DNA from 3 places in the Pseudomonas sp. MWU12-2319 genome. Region 3 is predicted to be linked to each of the others. Evidence: predicted binding sites of a transcription regulator. Region 3 holds the regulator's gene; each other region holds the start of a gene.
The links. Region 3 encodes FliA, which starts transcription of late flagellar genes. Its sites were predicted from a motif close to CTAAAGTTTNNNNNNNNNNNGCCGNTAA; they were not measured.
Positions count from the first base shown of each region.

Region 1: the regulator FliA is predicted to act here: its motif matches at 5,777-5,804, upstream of M5C01_RS14655 (methyl-accepting chemotaxis protein).
Region 2: the regulator FliA is predicted to act here: its motif matches at 6,763-6,790, upstream of motA (flagellar motor stator protein MotA).

Region 1 is NZ_JALJES010000007.1:303,224-311,153, forward strand. It holds gene nuoN (NADH-quinone oxidoreductase subunit NuoN) at 1-474, shown strand, start outside; gene yegQ (tRNA 5-hydroxyuridine modification protein YegQ) at 713-2,047, shown strand; gene M5C01_RS14650 (methyl-accepting chemotaxis protein) at 2,231-3,913, opposite strand; gene M5C01_RS14655 (methyl-accepting chemotaxis protein) at 4,057-5,739, opposite strand; gene M5C01_RS14660 (ATP-binding protein) at 6,042-7,355, opposite strand; gene M5C01_RS14665 (response regulator transcription factor) at 7,352-7,930, opposite strand, start outside.
Region 2 is NZ_JALJES010000003.1:211,599-219,528, forward strand. It holds gene M5C01_RS06460 (hypothetical protein) at 1-2,230, opposite strand, end outside; gene M5C01_RS06465 (trimeric intracellular cation channel family protein) at 2,368-2,982, opposite strand; gene orn (oligoribonuclease) at 3,067-3,609, opposite strand; gene rsgA (small ribosomal subunit biogenesis GTPase RsgA) at 3,720-4,751, shown strand; gene motB (flagellar motor protein MotB) at 4,800-5,840, opposite strand; gene motA (flagellar motor stator protein MotA) at 5,844-6,695, opposite strand; gene M5C01_RS06490 (HDOD domain-containing protein) at 6,906-7,930, shown strand, end outside.
Region 3 is NZ_JALJES010000002.1:4,712-12,641, forward strand. It holds gene flhF (flagellar biosynthesis protein FlhF) at 1-586, shown strand, start outside; gene fleN (flagellar synthesis regulator FleN) at 708-1,541, shown strand; gene fliA (RNA polymerase sigma factor FliA) at 1,538-2,278, shown strand; gene M5C01_RS02745 (chemotaxis response regulator CheY) at 2,451-2,822, shown strand; gene M5C01_RS02750 (protein phosphatase CheZ) at 2,845-3,633, shown strand; gene M5C01_RS02755 (chemotaxis protein CheA) at 3,648-5,927, shown strand; gene M5C01_RS02760 (chemotaxis response regulator protein-glutamate methylesterase) at 5,980-7,113, shown strand; gene M5C01_RS02765 (flagellar motor protein) at 7,113-7,853, shown strand; gene motD (flagellar motor protein MotD) at 7,864-7,930, shown strand, end outside.

The DNA.
Region 1 (7,930 bases), on a different contig from region 3:
TACCTAGTCACCTACGTGATCACCAGCCTCGGCGCCTTCGGCGTGATCACCCTGATGTCCTCGCCTTACAAGGGCCGTGACGCGGATGCCCTGTACGAATACCGCGGCCTGTTCTGGCGCCGTCCGTACCTGACCGCCGTACTGACCGTGATGATGCTGTCCCTGGCCGGTATCCCGCTGACCGCCGGCTTTATCGGCAAGTTCTACATCATCGCGACCGGTGTCGAGTCCCATCACTGGTGGCTGATCGGTTCGCTGGTGCTGGGCAGCGCCATCGGCGTGTTCTACTACCTGCGCGTGATGGTCACCCTGTACCTGATCGAACCGAACCTGCGTCGTGTCGATGCCCAGCTGCACTGGGAACAGCGCGCGGGCGGCGTGATGCTGCTGGCGATCGCGGTACTGGCCTTCTTCCTCGGCCTGTACCCGCAACCGCTGCTGGAACTGGTGCAACACGCGGTACTGGCGAGCTAAGCAGTCGCCGGCTGTACCCGACACCCCGCCCGAGGCAACTCCGGCGGGGTGTTTTGTTTCTACTTCCCTTGTAGGAGCGAGCTTGCTCGCGATGGTAGTCCAGGCACCGCTGGGTATCAGGTGCCCCGCGTTATCGTTGACGCCCATCGCGAGCAAGCTCGCTCCTACAGTAGACCTGGATCAATACCGCGCACGGTCCGATGACTTAGTCTCGCGACCTTTTGCGAACGATCCGACCATGGCCCTCCCCTCCCCCGAACTGCTGGCGCCCGCCGGCACCCTGAAGAACATGCGCTACGCCTTCGCCTATGGCGCCGATGCGGTCTACGCCGGCCAACCGCGCTACAGCCTGCGGGTGCGCAACAACGAATTCGACCACGCCAACCTGGCCCTCGGCATCCAGGAAGCCCAGGCCCAGGGCAAGCGCTTCTACGTGGTGGTGAACATCGCCCCGCACAATGCCAAGCTCAAGACCTTTCTCAAGGACCTGGCGCCGGTGATCGCCATGGCGCCCGATGCGCTGATCATGTCCGACCCTGGCCTGATCATGCTGGTGCGCGAGCATTTCCCGCAGATGCCGATTCATCTGTCGGTGCAGGCCAATACGGTGAACTGGGCCAGCGTGCGGTTCTGGCAACAGCTGGGGCTGAGCCGGATCATCCTCTCCCGGGAGCTGTCCCTGGAGGAGATCGGCGAGATCCGCGAGCAGGTGCCGGATATGGAGCTGGAGGTGTTCGTCCACGGGGCGCTGTGCATGGCCTATTCCGGGCGCTGCCTGCTCTCCGGGTACATGAACCGTCGCGACGCCAACCAGGGCAGTTGCACCAATGCCTGCCGCTGGCAGTACAAGGCGCAGCCGGCGGCGGAAAACCTGCTGGGCGAGATTGTCCAGGCGTTCGATCCGGTCGAACCGACCCTGGGCCTCGGGGCGCCGACCGAGCAGGTGTTCCTGCTCCAGGAGGCCCAGCGACCGGATGAGTCGATGCCGGCCTTCGAGGACGAGCACGGCACCTACATCATGAACGCTAAGGACCTGCGCGCCGTGCAGCATGTCGAGCGGCTGACCCGCATGGGCGTGCATTCGCTGAAGATCGAAGGCCGGACCAAATCGCATTTCTACTGTGCGCGAACGACCCAGGTCTATCGTCGGGCGATTGACGACGCGGTGGCCGGGCGAGCGTTTGATCGCAGCCTGATGCATGACCTCGAGTCATTGGCCCAGCGCGGGTATACCGAGGGTTTTCTGCGTCGGCATGTGCATGACGAGTATCAGAACTACCAGCACGGCAGTTCGGTCTCGGAACGCCAGCAGTTTGTCGGGGAGCTGACGGGGGAGCGTCGTGAGGGGTTGGCACAGGTCAAGGTGAAGAATCGGTTTGGGCTCGGTGATCATCTGGAACTGATGACGCCCGAGGGCAATCTGCATTTTGATCTGGATGAGCTGCACAACGAGCGTGGCGAGCGGATCACGGTGGCACCCGGGGATGGGCACACGGTGTACCTGCCGGTTCCGGAGGGTGTGGAGTTGCGGTTTGGGTTGTTGATGCGGGATGTCACGACTGGCGAACAATAAACTGTAGATAGCGAGCAGCCCTGATACCACCCGGTTAAAGCCAAACACGGTCCCTGTGGGAGCGGTGCTTGCCCGCGAGCTGTTGGCGGCCTCCAGGGCACCTTCGCGGGCAAGCACCGCTCCCACAGTATCTGTGCCGTACGCAGGAATTGCGTCAAACACAAAACTGTAGGGCCCGGCCTCCTAGATCCGGAACTGTCCTACCAACTTGCCCAGGTTCCGTCCCAATTCCGCCAGGCTGCGGGAGGTCTGGGCGCTGCGCTGGGTCTCATCCGCCACGCTGTCCACCGCCGAGGCGATCTGGTGCACGCTGCGGTTGATCTCCTCGGCCACCGAGGTCTGCTCGTCGGCGGCGCTGGCGATCTGCGCGTTCATCGTATTGATGGTGCCGATCAACTGCGCCATGGTATCCAGCGACACACCCGCCTCGTTGGCCCGGTCCGAAGTACCGTCACCGGCCTCGCTGGAACGACGCATGGCCTCCACCGCCACCTGCGTCCCCGTTTGCAGACGATCGATCATGCCCTGGATTTCCTGGGTGCTTTGCTGGGTCCGGCTGGCCAGCGCCCGCACTTCATCGGCCACCACCGCAAAACCACGCCCCGCCTCACCCGCTCGCGCGGCCTCGATGGCCGCGTTGAGGGCCAACAGGTTGGTCTGCTCGGCAATGGAACGAATCACCCCGAGCACGCTGACAATCGAGGTCACATCCTGCTGCAGGCTGTCCAGGGTGGTGCCGCTGTGGCGGATATCCTTCACCAGTGCATGGATCTGCTGGATGCTGCCGTCGACCACGCGCTTGGCGGTCTTGCCCTCGGCGTCGGTCTGCTGCGCGGCGACCGCCGCCCCTTGCGCGCCACGTGCCACTTCCTGGGCCGCCGAGGACATCTGGTTGATCGCGGTGGCCACCTGGTCGGTTTCGTGGCGTTGACGCTCCATCGCCTGCTCCGAGCGCTGGGTCTGCTCACTGACCTGGGCCACCAGCGTGGTCAATTGCACGGTCATTTCGCTGATCTGCCGCACCAGGCCATGGATCTTGTCGACAAAGCGATTGAAGGAACCGGCCAACTGCCCCAGTTCATCCTCGCTGGTGACCTCCAGGCGCCGGGTCAGATCACCCTCCCCGGCGGCAATATCGTCCAGGCTGAGTTTCATCAGCAGCAACGGCCGCAGAATACCATTGCCCATCAATACCCCGATCACCGCAATCACCAGCAGCACCACCAGCGCAATCCCGAAGATACTCAGGATCACCCCTTCCATCCGCTGGTGGACCTTGGCCTCCACCTCCGCCACCTGGATCTCGATATTGTCGAGGTTGACGAAGGTACCGATGGCCATATCCCACTTGGGCAGGAACTCGGTGTAGGCGATCTTGGGCACCAGCACCTGTTCGTTGGTGGCCAGCGACGCGCTGTATCTCAGGTAATGGCTACCGTCCTTGGCCACCCGGACCAGCTCGCGGGTGAAGTAGACGCCATTCGGGTCGCGGGCATCGTTGAAGTTCTTGCCGATGCCATCCGGGTTATCGCTCTTGAACACTCGGACGATCTGCGAATCGGTGCCGAAAAAGTAACCGTCCTTGCCATACTTGATACTCGACAGCAGCTTCACCGCCTGGGCCCTGGCCACCATGTCGCCCTGGGCTGACGCATCGTAGAGTGGCTTGATCGCGGTGATCGCCAGGTTGACGTAATTCTGCAAGGTCACCTTGGCTTCCGAGAGCAAGCGCTGACGGGTTTCCTCCACTTCATCCTTGGCCTGGTTCTGCAGGATCCACACCATGGTCAGGCTGATCACCAGGGCGCAGAGTAATACCGGCAGTACCGCGAGGGACACGACTTTGGTCTTCAGACTCAGGCGCATATTGGTTCTCTCTTATGGAGTGGAGTTGCGGTCCGGCTTGCAGACTCGGAATGTCACAACCGGCGAACAATACACTGTGGCGAACGGGCAAACCCTGACGCCACGCAGTTAAAGCCGAACACGGACCCTGTAGGGCCGGATTGTTAGATCCGGAACTGCCCCACCAGCTTGCCCAGGCGCTGTCCCAGCTCCGCCAGGCTGCGGGAGGTCTGGGCGCTGCGCTGGGTTTCATCCGCCACGCTGTCCACCGCCGAAGCGATCTGGTGCACGCTGCGGTTGATCTCTTCGGCCACCGAGGTCTGCTCGTCGGCCGCGCTGGCGATCTGTGCGTTCATTGCATTGATGGTGCCGATCAACTGCGCCATGGTATCCAGCGACGCCCCGGCCTCGTTGGCCCGGTCCGAGGTGCCGTCACCGGCCTCGCTGGAACGACGCATGGCCTCCACCGCCACCTGCGTCCCCGTTTGCAGCCGGTCGATCATGCCCTGGATTTCCTGGGTGCTCTGCTGGGTCCTGCTGGCCAGCGCCCGTACCTCATCGGCCACCACCGCAAAACCACGTCCCGCCTCGCCGGCCCGCGCGGCCTCGATGGCCGCGTTGAGGGCCAGCAGGTTAGTCTGTTCGGCAATGGAGCGAATCACCCCGAGCACGCTGACAATCGAGGTCACGTCCTGCTGCAGGCTGTCCAGGGTGGTGCCGCTGTGGCGAATATCCTTCACCAGTGCATGGATCTGCTGGATGCTGCCATCGACCACACGCTTGGCGGTTTTGCCCTCGGCATCGGTCTGCTGCGCGGCGACCGCCGCCCCTTGCGCGCCACGAGCCACTTCCTGGGCTGCCGAGGACATCTGGTTGATGGCCGTGGCCACCTGGTCGGTTTCGTGGCGTTGACGCTCCATCGCCTGCTCCGAACGCTGGGCCTGGTCGCTGACCTGGGACACCAGCGTGGTCAGTTGCACGGTCATTTCGCTGATCTGCCGCACCAGCCCATGGATCTTGTCGACAAAGCGGTTGAAGGAACCGGCCAACTGCCCCAGTTCGTCCTGGCTGGTGACCGCCAGGCGCCGCGTCAAGTCACCCTCACCGGCCGCGATATCGTCCAGGCTGAGCTTCATCAGTTGCAACGGGCGCAAAATGGTATTGGCCACCAGTACTCCGAGGACCGCGATCACCAGCAGCACCACCAGAGTGATCCCGAGAATGCTCAGAATCACGCCCTCCAGGCGCTGATGGACCTTGGCCTCCACCTCGGCGACCTGGGCCTCGAGGCCATCGAGATTAACGAAGGTGCCGATGGCTATGTCCCACTTGGGCAGGAATTCGGTGTAACCGATCTTGGGTACCAGCACCTGGTCGTTGGTGGCCAACGACGCGCTGTATTTCAGGTAATGGGTACCGTCCTTGGCGACCTGGACCAGGTCACGGTTGACGTACACGCCATTCGGGTCGCGAGCATCCTTGAAACTCTTGCCGACGCCATCCGGGTTGTCACTCTTGAACACCCGCACGACCTGCGAGTCATAGCCGAAAAAATAACCGTCCTTGCCATACTTGATGCTCGACAGCAGCTTTACCGCCTGGGCCCTGGCCGCCATGTCGCCCGGGGCCGAAGCATCGTAGAGCGGCTTGATCGCGGTCATCACCTGGGTGACGTAATTCTGCAACGTCGTCTTGGACTCCGACAGCAAGCGCTGACGGGTTTCCTCCACCTCATCCCTGGCCTGATTCTGCAACATCCATACCGTGGTCAGACTGATCACCAGTGCGCAGAGCAATACCGGCAACACTGCGAGGGACACGACTTTGGCCTTCAGGCTCAGACCCATGATGGTTCTCTCTTATAGGAATAGACGGTCTAACGGGTTAACGGCTTGGGACGAGCAAAGTTGAGCATAGTGGCTATTGATACACGCAAATGACGCACTACGGATATCAGCCAATTACCGGTTGACGTTATTCTCCCTCCGCGCCGACTCCTGGCACCCGTGAAACGGCCACGACTTGCTCGATAACATTATATTTTTCAGTGATATAGAGATTATCTGAAGGTTTTTTATTTATTTTTTATTGAGCAATTAAATAAATAAAAAAACTTCACATCGTATGAAGCACAGCTCGGAGGCCGGGCCTAGCGGCGTGGCACGTCGACCGTTACCGACAGCCCGCCCAGCGGGCTGCTCGACAAACGCAGATCGCCGCCCCAGGCCTCGACGACATCGCGCACGATCCCCAGGCCCAATCCATGCCCGCGGGTCTGTTCATCCAGGCGGGTACCGCGGCTGAAGACTTCCGCCCTGCTCTGCGCCGGAATACCCGGACCATCATCCTCGATCTCCAGGCGATAACCCGCCGACACTTCGACAATACTCAGGCGCACCTGCGCATCGGCCCACTTGCAGGCGTTGTCCAGCAGGTTGCCGAGCAGTTCCAGCAGGTCCTCTCGATCCCAGGGCAGCTGCAAGCCGGGTGCGACCTCATGCTCCAGGCTCAGGTGCTCGCCATGGATCATGCGCAGAGTCGAGAACAGCGCCGGCAACTCCGCATCGCAATCGAAGACCGCGCCAGACAAGGTGTCTCCCGCCAGTCGGGCACGCCCCAGTTCCCGTTCCAGGCGTTGCCGAATCTGCTCCAGTTGCTCACGCAAGGTCTGGCGCAGCAGAGGATGGGCTTCCAATTCGGCGCTGGAGGTCAGGCTCAGCATGACCGCCAGCGGGGTCTTCAGCGCATGACCGAGATTACCCAGGGCGTTGCGCGAACGCTTGAGGCTGCCCTCGGTGTGGGCCAGCAGGCGATTGATCTGCGACACCAGCGGTTCCAGTTCCACCGGCACCTGGGTATCGAGTTGCGAACGTTGGCCTTGTTGCAGCTGGGCAATCTGCTTGCGGGCGTTCTCCAGCGGACGCAGGGCCCGGCGCACGGTGACCCGCTGCAACAACAGAATCGCGATCAGCGCCGCCAGGCCGATGCCCAGGCCGATACGCTGCATCAGCTGGAAACTGCGGCGGACCGGGGTGTAGTCCTGGGCCACGCTGATACTGATCGATTGCCCCAGCCGCCGATAGTCCGAACGCAGCACCAGCAACATCTGCCCTTCCGGCCCCAGTTGCAGGTTGGCGTGCAGCCCGGCCTTTTCGACGATGGGCAGTTCCTGATCCCAGAGTGAACGCGAACGCCAGTATTGATCGGCGAAATCGATCCGAAAGTAGTGCCCGGAAAAAGGCCGCTGATAGGCTGGCGACAAACGTCGCTCATCCAGCCTCAGCCCCTGAGGGGTGCGTACCAGCGCCACCAGCAGGCTCTCACTGTCGGCATGCAGGCCGTCTTCCAGATAGCGCTGCAGGCCCAGCTCGAACAGCCAGAGGCTGGTCGGCGCCACCACCAGTCCGGCGACGAGCAAGACACTGACCAGCCCCAGGCTCAAACGGCGCTGAATCGACTTCACCGGGCCGCGCCACCAAAGCGATAACCCTGGCCGCGACGGGTTTCGATCACCCCGCGCCCGAGCTTGCGCCGCAGGTGATTGACGTGGACCTCCAGCACATTGGAGTCGCGCTCGGTTTCGCCGTCGTAGAGATGCTCGGCCAGATGGCTTTTCGAGAGAATCTGTTCCGGGTGCAGCATGAAGTAACGCAACAACCTGAACTCGGCCGCCGTGAGCTGGACATCGCCACCCTCGCGGCTGACGCATTGGCGGCCTTCGTCCAGGTGCAGGCCGGCGGCCTTCAGGGTCGGCTGGTTGGCCTGGCCGCGAGCCCGGCGCAATAACGACTGGACCCGCAACTGCAACTCCTGCGGGTGAAACGGCTTGGTCAGGTAATCGTCGGCACCGGCCTTGAGCCCCTCGATACGTTCGGCCCAGGAACCCCGTGCGGTGAGGATCAGTACCGGCACCGCCAGGCTGTCGGCACGCCATTGGTGCAACACCTCAAGCCCCGGCAAGCCCGGCAGACCGAGATCGAGAATGATCAGGTCATAGGGCTCCACCGCGCCCTGGAAGAGCGCATCGCGCCCATCGGC
Region 2 (7,930 bases), on a different contig from region 3:
GGGCCGCGTCCACCACGATAGTATTCGACTGCGGACTCGCCTCTTGAAAAGAATGGAACACCGCCGGAGTGAAATTGACATAGGGTATATTCTTGAAAAACTCACGAGCGGCCGCATCGATATTGATGTTGGTCATCTCGAAGTAATCCTGTTTATCGAGTAAAAACATCTTCCTGTAAGCAAGCTGGTAATTCGTCTCGCTGCTAGGTACCGGGCTACCACACAGCCTGAAAATCACATCCGTAAAACTCCTTATTTTTAACGGACCAACAGGATCATAAGGATCGATCAGAAATTTTAATTTCGTGCTTGTATACAGATTATAGCCGCCCACGAAATCACGTCGCGCCCTGGCCAGCTTCAAACTCGCCAGAAAAAACACTACTTTTCTGATTGTCTTGACTTCACCGACGGGCAATAACTGTGATCCCTCCGCTATAGAGGCGACCGTGACCAATGAGCGAATTGCGTCAACGCTTTCGGGAAAATGTTCGCTGATGAGCCGGTTATATTCATCAACACCGCGCTGCCGAACATTAAAATACTCCGTTACAACCCCCCTCAAATACCTGAGCGATACGTTTTCCAGCTCAGAACCGGCGATGGGAGATATCCGACTCACCTTGAGAACATTGGTACTCCTCAAGTACTCAATGAATGAAGGATTACTCAAATCGGGATCATGACCCGGCCATTCAAAATGTTCTTTGACCGCCAACTGAATAGTGGGGTAGGTATTGATGAGATACCTGAACGCCTTGAGAACGTGGCCCGGAAAAACCAGATATTGCGCTTGCCAGCGACTCGACAGATGTCCGAGGGGTGGCTCGGCGGTTAATACAAGAGGCGCGGTGGGACTGCTGACGACAAGCACATTGGGAATCTTGTCCGTTTCAAAATGAGGCAGCGCCTTCTCCAGAAGAAGAAGCGTGATGTGGGTGGCCAGACTTTGAGAAATATGGCAAGACTGAAAATTGACAACCTTTAATTTTTTAAACCCGGCCTCGGCATAGCTCGCAAGTAAATTGCTGTATAGCCAACCCGCTACCTTTTCTGCATCCCCGAGCACACGACTCTCTATATCGATGCCATGTCCTATAATGTTGACAACCCCATCAAAAGGCAGGCCCCCCGTGGTGGAAGAAGCATAGCCTATCAGCAGACGACTATTGCTCAGGGTATAAGCCGCGTCCCAGGTTAAATAAGGACGAGCGCCAGGACTGAGTATACCGGCCAGGATTCTTCCTCTAACCGTCGTAAACTCCTCGTGGACACTGAGCAACACCCGCCGCCATTCAGCAGAGTTTACGTTAGGTAGAGAAAGAAGCGTTTGGGCCAGGTTATGCTCTCTCAATGCCGTTAATTGGTGAAGCTCGCTAAGGTAACCAAGGGGAATTGAGCGAAGATTGATGGCTGACAAAAAGTCAATAAAGTTTTTCCGTGTCTTGATACGCCCTTTCCATCGCCTATAGTACGTGGAAAGCAACTGCATGGACGCACGGTCGGTAACACTTTGCGAAGCGATAACCTGATAGAGCCTGATATCGGCAACATCATCACCCACCAGGAGATTCAACGAATGCCCGACGGCTCGCTTGCGTCGACTGTTTTTCGTAGCCGACACCCCGGCATCCGTCAGGACCACCCCTCGCAATGCCCTCATCCTTGCCTGTGCGACGCCCACCTGGTAAAGAGAAAGCAGTCCATTCAGAAACCCCAGCTCTTCTTTTTTTCCCCTGAAATCCCCGCCCTCCAGACTGGCCTGGGTCGTGAAATCCTGGGTCAGCACAAAGTTGATCCGCTGTTCTTCGGCGGCGGGCGCCTTTATCAATTTCGACTTGAGATCTGCATACTCCGCCTTTGACTCCTCAGTCATTTCTTTCCAGAGAGAAAAGGTCGATATTTCCTGCATGAAATCGAATACAAAACCATCTCTAAAGCAAGGATAAATAATGCGCCGCTCATTCACTCCTTGCGTATAAATCCGCCCCAGGAGATAGGCCTTTTCGCCCAGGACCGCATAGATTTCCCTATCCTGCAGATAAAGACCCGGCAAAGAAACATCATACTTCTTCAACGTGCGCCGAACCGTTTCCAGATAGATCAGGCTGTCTTTGTTCAAGACACCACCCGAAATCTCATAGTGATTCAGGTCCGGGTCGAACAGTAGCTTTCCGCCCTGCGCAAGGGGGCGCGAAGGGAGGCTGCCAGGTGGAAAAGACTCAAGCATCGCAATATCCTTATTACTCCTGATGAGTCACAAGGCTACGCGCAGTCCTTTTCTAAATAAAAACGGAATTTATTGATCCGATGCCTGCGAAACAGATCAACAATAAGAGATCAAACAATAGATATATAGGTCCACTATCAGGCCTGATCGTTATAAACAAACTTCGGCATTTCCCAGTGAAAGCGAATGGCCAATAAGCGCAGCAGGAAACCACCGGACAGTGTGATCAAGATCGCCTGTTCGCTGGGCAACTGCCAATAGGTACAACCCAGGAAACACCAGGCGGCGGCGAACGAGACGCTGGCATAGAGTTCACGGCGGAAGACCAGGGGAATATCGTTGCAGAAAATATCTCGCAGTACTCCACCAAACACCCCGGTGATCACCCCACTGACCGAAGCCACCATCATGCCTTGCCCCATTTCCAGGGCGGTCATGCAGCCGATCAGGGTAAAGGCCACCAGGCCCAGGGCATCGAGCACCAGGAACAGTGAACGCAAGTGACGCATCAACGGCGCGATAAACACCGTCACCAAGGCCGCGACCGAGGTCAGTACCAGATACTCAGGGTGCTTGACCCAGGTCAGCGGGTAATGCCCCAGCAACACGTCGCGCACCGAACCGCCGCCGAGGGCGGTGACACAGGCGATCAGCACCACGCCGAACCAGTCCATGCCACGACGTCCGGCCGACAGGGCACCGGTCATGGCTTCAGCGGTAATGGCGACGAGGTAGAGCATCAGCAACATGATGGCGATCCGGGCAGGTGAAGGCCGGCAGTCTACTGATTTGCGCCGCGCCCCAAAAGGGCGCAGCGCGCTAATCATCGGTGTGACTCAGAACTTGATGAAGTGCTTGCGGTAGTGCTGCAGCTCGGCGATCGACTCGCGAATATCGTCCAGTGCCAGGTGCGTGCTGCCCTTCTGGAAGCTGTCACGCACTTCCGGCGCCCAGCGTGCGGCCAATTCCTTGAGGGTGGACACGTCCAGGTTGCGGTAGTGGAAATAGTTTTCCAGGGCCTTCATATGACGCGCGAGAAAGCGTCGATCCTGGCAGATGCTGTTACCGCAGATCGGCGACTTGCCCTTGGGCACCCACTGCTCCAGGAAGGCGATGGTCTGCGCCTCGGCTTCGGCCATGTCGATACGGCTGTCACGCACGCGCTGGGTCAGGCCCGAACCGCCATGCTGACGGGTGTTCCACTCGTCCATGCCGGCCAGGATCGCATCGCTGTGATGGATCGCGATCACCGGACCTTCGGCCAGGGTGTTGAGGTCGCTGTCGGTGACGATAGTCGCCATTTCGATGATGACGTCGGTGTCCGGGTTCAGGCCGGTCATCTCCAGGTCGATCCAGATCAGGTTCTGTGGGTTTTGCATGGGTTGGCTCCTCGGCGTAGCCGCACAGTTTAGCGCAGGCCGCGCTTGCCGGGCGTGCTAAACTCGCGACCGCTTGACCCTCCCCGCCGATTCAACGACACGGAACACCCATGGCCAAACGCCAGCTCAACCGCCGCCAGAACTGGCGCATCGAAAAGATCCAGGGCGAACGCGCCTCACGCGCCGCCAAACGCGAATCCCAGGCCGTCGAGGCACTGGAAGGCGGCGACCTGGGGGCCGAGCAGACGGGCCTGGTGATCGCGCACTTCGGCGTGCAGGTCGAAGTCGAGGCGCTGGAAGGCGAGCTCAAGGGCCAGGTTTTCCGCTGCCACCTGCGGGCCAACCTGCCGGCGCTGGTCACCGGCGACCAGGTGGTCTGGCGTGCCGGCAACCAGGGCATCGGCGTGATCGTCGCGCAACTGCCGCGCACCACCGAACTGAAGCGCCCGGACAGCCGTGGCCAGCTCAAGCCGGTGGCGGCCAACGTCGACATGATCGTGATTGTCTTCGCGCCGCTGCCCGAGCCCCATGCCAACCTGATCGACCGCTACCTGGTGGCGGCCGAGCATGCCGGTATCCGACCGTTGCTGCTGCTGAACAAGTTCGACCTGATCGACGAGCAGAATGCCCCGGCGCTGAATGCGTTGCTGGCGGTCTACCGGCAGTTGGGCTACCCGCTGCTGGAAGTGTCGGCCCACCATGGCAACGGCATGGAACAACTCCAGCAGCAGTTGGACGGGCGCATCAGCGTATTCGTCGGCCAGTCCGGGGTCGGCAAGTCCTCGCTGGTCAACAGCCTGCTGCCCGAGGTGGGCACCCGCGTCGGCCCGCTCTCCGAGCTGTCCGGCCAGGGCACCCACACCACCACCACCGCGCGGCTGTTCCACTTCCCCGGCGGCGGTGAACTGATCGACTCCCCGGGAATTCGCGAATTCGGCCTGGGTCACGTCAGCCGTGCCGATGTCGAAGCGGGTTTTATCGAGTTCAACGACCTGATCGGCACCTGCCGCTTCCGCGATTGCAAACATGATCGCGAACCCGGCTGTGCCCTGCTCAAGGCCCTGGAAGACGGCCGTGTGCAGCAGCAGCGGATGAACAGCTACCGCTCGATCATCGCCAGCCTGCCGCAAGACAGCTATTGAGTTGACCGAAACAACAAGGCCGCGATCATCGCGGCCTTGTTGTCTGACTTATGAGCCTGTCTTGGGCTTGCCCGGCTCATCCATCTTCAGCACACCGTCCTCGAAGATGTTCAAGCGTTGCCGCAGCTCATGAGCCGGTAGCGGTTGCTTGTCCGCCGGCAACGCGTTCGGATCGGCGGGCACTTCACCCGGTGCGCCCTGGCCCTCGGTCGGGGTCGTGGCCGGCGGGGCATCATCCGAGCCCTGCTCGCCTTCGATGGCCTTCTGGGCCTTCTTGGTCAGGACCACGATATCGATACGGCGGTTGACCGGATTGAATGGATTGGCCTTGTCGAACAGCGTCGACGAACCGTAACCCACCACCCGCGCCACTTGCGTGTCCGGATAACTGCCGGCCACCAGGGCACGCCGGGCCGCGTTGGCACGGTTGGCCGACAACTCCCAGTTACCGAAGTCGCCGGTGCCGGCGTAGGGTTTGGCATCGGTGTGACCGCTGACGCTGATCTTGTTCGGCACCGCCTTGATGGTGTCGGCCATGGCCAGCAGGATGTCTTCGAAGTAAGGCTTCAGGCGCGCGCTGCCGGAGTCGAACATCGGCCGGTTTTCCGCGTCCATGATCTGGATACGCAAGCCATCCGGAGTGATCTCGAACTTGATCTGGTCCTTGAACTTCTGCAGTTCAGGGCTCTCATCAACCTTTTTATGCAGCTCCTGCATCAGCAATTCCAGGCGCTCTTTCTCCACCTGCTCGGCCATGCTCTCGACCTGATCGGTGTCGACCGTGACCTTGTCCGGTTGCGGCTGGGATTTGACTTCCGGGTTGAGGGTCTTGTCCGGTGCCAGCACCGGCGAACCACCCAGGTCGATGATGTAGGGCGTACCGCTCTCGGAGAAGCCGATCGGGTCCTTGAAATAGCCGGCGATGGCGATCTTCTGTTCCGGGGTCGCGGTGGACAGCAGCCACAGCACCAGGAAGAACGCCATCATCGCCGTCGCGAAGTCGGCGAAGGCGATTTTCCAGGCGCCGCCGTGATGCCCACCGGCAAAGCGCTTGACGCGCTTGATTATGATCGGCTGATTGTTTTCCATGACTCAGCGACCGCGAACCGCTTGTTCCAGCTCGGCGAAGCTGGGACGGTGCTTCGGATACAGGACCTTGCGCCCGAACTCCACCGCCAGCGACGGCGGCATGCCGGAAGCCGAGGCCACCAGGGAAGCCTTGATCGCTTCGTAGATGTTCAGCTCTTCCTTGGCGTCGTGGGTCAGGGAAGTCGCCAAGGGGCCGAAGAAACCATAGGCGGCGAGAATACCGAAGAAGGTACCCACCAGTGCCGCGCCCACGTGCAGGCCGATGGACTTCTGGTCGCCCTCACCGAGCGAGGCCATGGTCACCACGATCCCCAGTACCGCCGCGACGATACCGAAGCCGGGCATGGCATCGGCGACGCCGGTCACGGCATGGGCCGGATGCTCGAGTTCTTCCTTCATGGAGAACAGCTCCATGTCGAACAGCCCTTCGAGTTCATGGGGCGCCATGTTGCCGGAAGACATGATCCGCAAGTAGTCGCAGATGTACGCGGTCATGCGCTCGTCTTTGAGCACCGCCGGATACTTGGCGAAGATCGGGCTGGCGGCGGCGTCTTCGATATCGCCTTCAATCGCCATCATGCCTTCGCGACGGCTCTTGTTGAGGATCTCGTAGATCAGCCCCAGGACCTCGAGGTAGAAGGTGTGGGTAAACCGCGAACTGAACATGCTCAAGGATTTCTTGACCACGTGCATCGTCATGTAGCCCGGGTTGGCCTGCAGGAACGCACCGAAGGCCGCACCGCCGATGATCATCACCTCGAAGGGTTGGATCAGCGCGGCAATCTTGCCGTGGGAAAGCACGTACCCGCCGAGCACGCTCGCGAATACGACGATGATGCCGATAATTTTAGCCATAGGTAGAGAGCACTTACTGAGTCGGGTTCAAGGTCATATTCGGAAGTTAATAAATCTCTTCTTCTCCTTATCGGCGAATCTGCGCCAGACTATAGCCAGTTCAGGCGAAAAGCCAGAAAACCGGCCATGTGCCAGCTTGCACGGTCGATTGCGCGGCGCCTACCCAGCCCATTACGGGCCCGTTAACAGTGATGATGATCGCGCTCGAATATGGCTAACGAAACGACTGTCTCCACACAAAAACCCAACACGCTGCAGGGCTGGGTCAAGCTGCTGCAAGCCGTGCGTTTGCCCGTCCCCCAGGACAGTCACGACCGGGTCTGCCGCGCCATCCGCGACAATCGCAGCTCATTGCGCGATATCGCCGAGCTTATGCAGGACAGCCCGGCCCTGGCGCTGAGTGTGATCTGCGAGGCCAACCAGCACACCCATGGCAGCATGACCGAGCCTGCGGAAAACCTTGAGGTGGCGATCAATCGCCTGGGCCTGAAACGCACCGAGGAGCTGCTGGCGCGCCTGCCGGCCAAGGCACCGGAAGAGATTCCCATCGCCTTGCGTCAGCTCCAACTGATCAGCCAGCACGCCAGCCAACAGGCCAACGGCCTGTTCGCCGCGCGCCTGGCGCGGCTCTGGCAGGACATCCATTGGGGCAGCCTGTTGTTTCTCTCGCCCCTCTGGCCATTGGCCCTGACGCATCCCAACCTGCTCGAAGACTGGGAACTGCGGGTGATTCACAAGAATGAATCGGCCGCGGCCGTCGAACAGGAACTGTTCGGCGTACGCCTGCTCGACCTGTGCCAGGCAATGGCTGATATCTGGCGCCTGCCGAACTGGGTGACCCAGGGCTATCATCTGCTGAAAACCGAATTGCGTACCCTGGCCAGGGCGCTGCACATCGCCCGTGACAGCGAGCACCGCCTGCACCAGCAACAGCAGCTCGACGCCGATCCGGAGCTGCGTCGCTGGCTGAACCAACCCGCCAATACAGTGCTGCTGGCCAACGGCCTGGCCCTTTCGGCGCAACAGGCCTGGGACAGTCCGCACCATCTGCGCTGGCAATACCTGACCAGCCTGTACCTGCAACAGCCCATGGATGAGTTGCAGCAACAACTGCACCAGCAGGCGGCACAAAGCGCCAACCAGCACAGCATGCCGGATCTCTGGCACCCGGCCGAAGCCCTGATCTGGCGCGGCAGCATGCGCCGCGTCCACAGCGGCCTGCTACCGGCAGTGGA
Region 3 (7,930 bases):
CAAGTACGGCGCGCAGAACATCGCGCTGGTGAGCATGGACAGCTTCCGTATCGGTGCCCAGGAGCAACTCAAGACCCTGGGGCGGATCCTCAACGTCTCGGTGACCCATGTCGACCCGGGCCAGTCCCTGGCCCAGGCCCTCGACCCGCTGCTGCGCAAGCGCGTGGTGCTGATCGATACCGCCGGCCTGCAGGCCAGCGATCCGGCGTTGCGCATGCAACTGGAAAGCCTGGCCGGACGCGGGATCAAGGCGAAGAATTATCTGGTCCTGGCCACCACCAGCCAGAAACAGGTGCTGACCGCCGCCTACCACAGCTACAAGCGCTGCGGGCTGGCCGGTTGCATCCTGACTAAACTTGATGAAACGGCGAGCCTCGGCGAAGTGCTGAGCCTGGCCATCAGTCACGAATTACCAGTGGCCTACCTGACCGACGGGCCACGCATTCCGGATGATCTACACCTGCCGCGCCGGCATCAATTGGTGTCCAGGGCGGTCAGTGTGCAAATGCAGGAAGAACCCAGCGAGGAAGCCATGGCCGATATGTTCGCTGATATCTACCACAGCCCGTCAAAACGGGTGGGTTGAGATGAGTATTCAGACGTTGCAAATTACCTACATCGATGGTCTGCCACGCATTGTTCCGACAAGTGAACGCGCAGCCAGTTATGTGGCCTTCCGTCTAAGCAAGACAAGGTAAGAAGAGAACATGGGCAGCATGCATCCCGTACAGGTGATCGCGGTGACCGGCGGCAAAGGTGGCGTCGGGAAGACCAACGTGTCAGTGAATTTATCCCTGGCCCTGGCTGAGCTTGGCCGGCGCGTCATGCTGCTGGATGCGGATCTGGGGCTGGCGAATGTCGACGTCCTGCTGGGCCTGACACCCAAACGTACCCTGGCCGACGTGGTCGAAGGCCGCTGTGAGCTGCGCGATGTGCTGTTGCAAGGCCCGGGCGGGATTCGTATCGTGCCGGCGGCCTCGGGGACCCAGAGCATGGTGCACCTGAGCCCGGCGCAGCATGCCGGCCTGATCCAGGCATTCAGCGATATCGGCGACAACCTCGACGTGCTGGTGATCGACACCGCCGCGGGCATTGGTGAGTCGGTGGTCAGCTTCGTCCGCGCGGCCCAGGAAGTGCTGCTGGTGGTCTGCGACGAGCCGACATCGATCACCGATGCCTACGCCTTGATCAAGTTGCTCAACCGCGACTACGGCATGAACCGCTTCCGCGTGCTGGCCAACATGGCCCAGAGCCCGCAGGAAGGCCGCAACCTGTTCGCCAAGTTGACCAAGGTCACGGATCGTTTCCTGGACGTGGCCTTACAATACGTCGGCGCCGTTCCCTATGACGAGTGTGTGCGCAAGGCCGTGCAAAAGCAGCGTGCGGTCTATGAGGCATTCCCTCGTTCGAAATGTGCCTTGGCGTTCAAGGCTATCGCTCAGAAGGTCGACACCTGGCCGCTTCCCGCCAATCCACGGGGGCACCTGGAGTTTTTCGTCGAGCGTCTGGTGCATCAAACGAGTGCGGGACCGGTGCTATGACTGCCAGTGGCTATCGCATGTATTCCAAGTCGTCGCGTGACAGCCAATATGAATTGATTGAACGTTACGCACCGTTGGTCAAACGTATCGCCTATCACCTGCTGGCGCGGTTGCCGGCCAGTGTCCAGGTCGAGGATCTGATCCAGGCCGGGATGATCGGGCTACTGGAAGTCTCGACCAAGTACGACGCGAGCAAGGGGGCCAGTTTCGAGACCTATGCCGGCATTCGTATCCGCGGCGCGATGCTCGATGAAGTGCGCAAGGGCGACTGGGCACCACGTTCGGTACACCGCAATACCCGTATGGTCAGTGACGCAATTCGCGCAATTGAAGCAAAAACCGGCCGTGACGCTAAAGATCACGAGGTTGCAGCCGAACTCCAATTGAGTCTCGACGATTATTACGGGATTTTGAACGATACCTTGGGCAGCCGCCTGTTCAGTTTCGACGACCTGTTGCAGGACGGCGACCATGAAGGGCTGCACGAGGACGGCGCAAGTACTCATCTCGAGCCGTCGCGCGACCTGGAGGATGAACGCTTCCAGGCAGCGCTGGCGGATGCGATTGCCAATTTGCCGGAGCGTGAGCGACTGGTCTTGGCGCTGTACTACGACGAGGAGCTGAACCTCAAGGAAATTGGTGAGGTGCTGGGGGTCAGCGAGTCGCGAGTCAGCCAGTTACACAGCCAGTGCGCGGCCCGTTTGCGGGGGCGTTTGGGGGAGTGGCGAGCGCGCTGAGGGCAGTGTGGGAACACTGCGAACGAGACCGGCAAGGCGTTTGACGTCTTGCGGGTGACTCGGCCGGATGGCGTTTCCATGCAGTCGTTGAGTGCTGTGCCGAATTGATTGAACAGCGCGTCCAGGTGCTGTACGCGTTTAAGACTGCTTGGAGGTCGAATTGGACAAGAACATGAAAATCCTCATCGTTGATGATTTTTCAACGATGCGGCGGATCATCAAGAACCTGTTGCGTGACCTCGGGTTCACCAACACGGTTGAGGCGGACGACGGTACTACCGCGATTCCCGTCCTCAACAGCGGTAGCATCGACTTTCTGGTCACCGACTGGAACATGCCCGGCATGACCGGTATCGATCTGCTGCGCCACGTGCGCGCCGATGAAAAGCTCAAGCACCTGCCGGTGCTGATGGTGACCGCTGAAGCCAAGCGCGAGCAGATCATCGAAGCTGCCCAGGCCGGTGTAAACGGCTATGTGGTCAAACCATTCACGGCCCAGGCGTTGAAAGAGAAGATCGAGAAGATCTTCGAACGCATCGGTTGATGAAGTCCACCACGGGGGCGCTATGGAGCACAACGAATCTTCACTGGGTGATTTTGAACTAACCCTGAAAAAACATGCCCGCGAGCTGGTCGACAGCCTTGAAAAAGGCCGGTTTGGCGACGCGGTGCAAATGATCCATGAGCTGAATCAGACCCGTGACCGTGGCCTGTACCTGGAAGTCGGCAAGCTCACCCGCGAATTGCACAGCGCCATTGTCAACTTCCAGATCGACCCGCATATGCCGCAGGCCGAGGAAGTGTCGCAGATCACCGACGCCACCGAGCGCCTGTCCTATGTGGTCAGGCTGACCGAAGCGGCGGCCAATCGCACCATGGACCTGGTGGAGAGTGCGACCCCGAGGATCACTGGCCTGAACGTCGAGGCCAAGGCCCTGGGCGCCGACTGGGGCCGTTTCATGCGGCGCGAAGTCGGTGCCCAGGAGTTTCGCGAGCTGGCGCGGCGGGTCGAGACGTTCCTGTCCCGCAGCGAGCAGGAAACCCGCGCTGTTTCGAGCGAGCTGAACGATATTCTGCTGGCCCAGGATTACCAGGACCTTACCGGCCAGGTGATCAAGCGCGTGACCCAGATGGTCACCGAAGTGGAAAGCAATCTGCTCAAATTGGTGCTGATGGCCAGTCAGGTCGACCGCTTTGCCGGTATCGAACATGACCGCGATGCGCTTCTTGCCGAAAAAGACCCACAAAAACAGATGGCCCAGGGTGAAGGTCCGCAGATTCATGCCGATAAACGTGAAGACGTTATGTCCGGTCAGGACGATGTCGACGATTTGCTTTCCAGTCTTGGATTCTAGGAGCACCCAAACACATGAGCTTCGGCGCCGATGAAGAGATCCTTCAGGATTTTCTGGTTGAGGCCGGCGAGATTCTGGAGCAACTGTCCGAACAACTGGTCGAGCTGGAAAGCCGGCCAGATGATGCGGATCTGCTCAATGCAATCTTTCGCGGTTTTCACACTGTAAAAGGGGGCGCCGGCTTCCTCCAGCTCAACGAGCTGGTGGAGTGCTGTCACATCGCCGAGAACGTGTTCGACATCCTGCGCAAGGGGGAGCGACGCGTCGACTCGGAGCTGATGGACGTGGTCCTGGAAGCGCTGGATGCGGTGAACGGCATGTTCAGCGAAGTCCGTGAACGTGGCCCGATCACTGCGGCCACCCCGGAGCTGCTGGCGGCCTTGGCGCGCCTGGCGGAACCGGCGGGTGCCGAGGAAGTGGCCGCGCCAGTGGCCGAAGTGGCGGAGCCGGAACCGGTCGCTGAAAGCGAATCCGGCGACATCACCGATAACGAATTCGAAATGCTGCTCGACTCCCTGAACAGCGTCAAGGCCGAAGCCGAGGCGCCCAAAGCGGTGGCTGCGGTACAAGGCGAGGCCGGTGGCGATGAAATCACCGACGCCGAGTTCGAGTCCCTGCTCGATCAGTTGCACGGCAAGGGCCAGTTCGCGCCGGATGCCGTGGCGGCGCCCACTCCGCCGGCAGCACCGGCGGCGGCCAGCGGTGGGGCTGAAAAAAGTAGCGATATCACCGACGACGAATTCGAAGCCTTGCTCGACCAGTTGCATGGCAAGGGTTCGTTCAAGGTCGAGGCGCTCGATACCACTCCGGCTGCGGCTCAGGCGGCCGAGAAAACCGGCGCTGCAAGCGGCGACCTGATCACCGACCAGGAATTCGAATCGCTGCTCGACGAGCTGCATGGCAAGGGCAAGTTCACCGAAGTGGCCGCGACCACGGCGGTGGCCACGCCGGCCGCGACCAAACCGGCTGCCGCCGCACCTGCACCGGTTGCCAAGGCGCCAGCGCCGGTCGCAGCGACGCCAGCACCGGCCAAGGCCGCACCGGCACCTGCCGCCGCCGCGCCGGCTCCGGCCCGTGCCCCGGCGCCTGCCGCTGCGGCCGGCGACAAGCCGGCCGCCAGCGAAGCGGAAACCACCGTGCGGGTCGATACCGCGCGCCTGGACGAGATCATGAACATGGTCGGCGAACTGGTGCTGGTGCGTAACCGCCTGGTGCGCCTGGGCTTGAACAGCGGCGATGAAGCCATGTCCAAGGCCGTGTCCAACCTCGACGTGGTGACCGCCGACCTGCAGACCGCGGTGATGAAAACCCGTATGCAGCCGATCAAGAAAGTCTTCGGCCGCTTCCCGCGCCTGGTTCGCGACCTGGCCCGGCAGTTGAAGAAAGAGATCAACCTGGAACTGGTGGGCGAAGAGACCGACCTCGACAAGAACCTGGTGGAGGCCCTGGCCGACCCGCTGGTCCACTTGGTGCGCAACTCGGTCGACCACGGTATCGAAGAACCGGCCGACCGCGAAGCCATGGGCAAGTCCCGCAGCGGTCGGGTCATCCTCTCCGCCGAGCAGGAAGGTGACCACATCCTGCTGTCGATCTCCGATGACGGCAAGGGCATGGACGCCGACGTGCTGCGCAGTATCGCGGTGAAGAAGGGCCTGATGGACAAGGATGCGGCCGATCGCCTGAGCGAGACCGACTGCTTCAACCTGATCTTCGCCCCGGGCTTCTCGACCAAGACCGAGATTTCCGACGTGTCAGGGCGTGGCGTGGGCATGGACGTGGTGAAAACCAAGATCGCCCAGCTCAACGGTACCATCAACATCTACTCGACCAAGGGCAAGGGTTCGAAGATCGTCATCAAGGTCCCGTTGACCCTGGCGATCATGCCGACCCTGATGGTCATGCTCGGCAACCAGGCTTTTGCCTTCCCGCTGGTCAACGTCAACGAGATCTTCCACCTCGACCTGTCGCGCACCAATGTGGTCGACGGCCAGGAAGTGGTGATCGTCCGCGACAAGGCCCTGCCGCTGTTCTACCTCAAGCGCTGGCTGGTCAGTTCGGCCGCTCATGAGGAGCAGCGCGAAGGCCATGTGGTGATCCTTTCGGTGGGCACCCAGCGGATCGGCTTTGTCGTCGATCAGTTGGTCGGCCAGGAAGAAGTGGTCATCAAACCGCTGGGCAAGATGCTGCAAGGGACCCCGGGCATGTCGGGCGCCACCATTACCGGTGACGGTCGCATTGCCCTGATTCTCGACGTGCCGAGCATGCTCAAGCGTTACGCCGCACGGCGTATTTGATTCTGGCCCGGCGGCTGGGCTTAAGCCCGCCGCCGTGCCTAACGGAGTGTTTATGGTAGTCAAGGTCCTGGTGGTGGATGATTCGGGGTTTTTCCGCCGCCGCGTCTCGGAAATTCTTTCGGCGGATCCAAGCATTCAGGTCGTCGGTACGGCGACCAACGGTAAAGAAGCCATCGATCAGGCCCTGGCCCTCAAGCCGGACGTGATTACCATGGACTACGAGATGCCGATGATGGACGGCATCACGGCGGTGCGGCATATCATGCAGCGCTGCCCGACGCCGGTGCTGATGTTCTCGTCCCTCACCCACGAAGGCGCCCGGGTCACCCTCGATGCGCTGGACGCCGGGGCCGTGGACTTCCTGCCGAAGAATTTCGAAGATATCTCGCGCAACCCGGAGAAGGTCAAGCAGCTGCTGTGCGAGAAGGTTCACAGCATCTCGCGCAGTAACCGCCGCTTCAGCAGTGTGCCTGCTGCCGCGCCGTCTCCGGCCCCTACGCCGACACCGGCGTCCAGCAGCTACGGCAGCCCGGCTCCGGCACCCGTGCGCACCACCCCGGTGGCCAGTCGCGCTCCGGCGCCCGCACACGCCGCGGTCTCGACCTCCGGCGCGCCGAAGCGCAAGGCCTACAAGCTGGTTGCCATCGGTACCTCCACCGGTGGTCCGGTGGCCCTGCAGCGGGTCCTGACCCAGTTGCCGGCCAGCTTCCCGGCGCCCATCGTGTTGATCCAGCATATGCCGGCGGCCTTCACCAAGGCTTTTGCCGAACGTCTGGACAAGCTTTGCCAGATCAGCGTCAAGGAAGCCGAGGATGGCGACATCCTGCGTCCCGGGCTGGCCCTGCTCGCCCCGGGCGGCAAGCAGATGATGATCGATGGGCGTGGCGCGGTGAAAATCCTGCCAGGCGATGAGCGTCTGAACTACAAGCCTTGTGTGGATATCACCTTCGGTTCCGCGGCCAAGTCCTACGGTGACAAAGTTCTGGCGGTGGTCCTCACCGGCATGGGCGCCGATGGTCGTGAAGGCGCGCGCCTGCTCAAGCAGGGCGGCAGTGCCATCTGGGCCCAGGACGAAGCCAGTTGCGTGATCTACGGCATGCCCATGGCCATCGTCAAGGCTGAGCTGGCCGATGCGGTGTACAGCCTCGATGAAATCGGCAAGCACCTGGTCGAGGCTTGTCTCTGATGGATGTGTTGAGCCTTATCGGGATGATTCTGGCGTTTGTCGCCATCATCGGCGGCAACTTCCTCGAAGGTGGTCACCTGGGGGCCCTGGCCAACGGTCCGGCCGCCTTGATCGTGCTGGGCGGGACCATCGGCGCGGCCTTGCTGCAATCGCCGATGAGCGCGTTCAAGCGCGCCATGCAGATTCTCATCTGGATCCTCTTTCCACCGCGTATCGATCTGCCTGCCGGCGTCGAGCGCGTGGTCAACTGGAGTCTGACGGCGCGCAAGGAAGGCCTGTTGGGCCTGGAAAGCATCGCCGAGGCCGAGCCCGACACCTACTCGCGCAAGGGCCTGCAACTGCTGGTCGACGGTGCCGAGCCGGAAGCCATCCGCAGCATCCTCGAAGTGGACTTCTACACCCAGGAAAGCCGTGATATCGAGGCCGCCAAGGTCTTCGAAAGCATGGGCGGCTATGCGCCGACCATCGGTATCATCGGTGCGGTGATGGGCTTGATTCACGTGATGGGCAACCTCGGCGACCCCTCGCAACTGGGTAGCGGGATTGCCGTGGCCTTTGTCGCGACCATCTACGGCGTGGCCAGTGCCAACCTGATACTGCTGCCGGTGGCCAGCAAGCTCAAGTCGATTGCCTTTCGCCAGTCGCGTTATCGGGAAATGCTCCTCGAGGGCATCCTGTCGATTGCCGAGGGCGAGAACCCGCGCTCCATTGAATTGAAGCTGCAAGGCTTCATGGAGTGATGGAGTAGACATGGCCAGACGTCGCCAACACGAAGAGCATGTGAATCACGAGCGCTGGTTGGTTTCCTACGCCGACT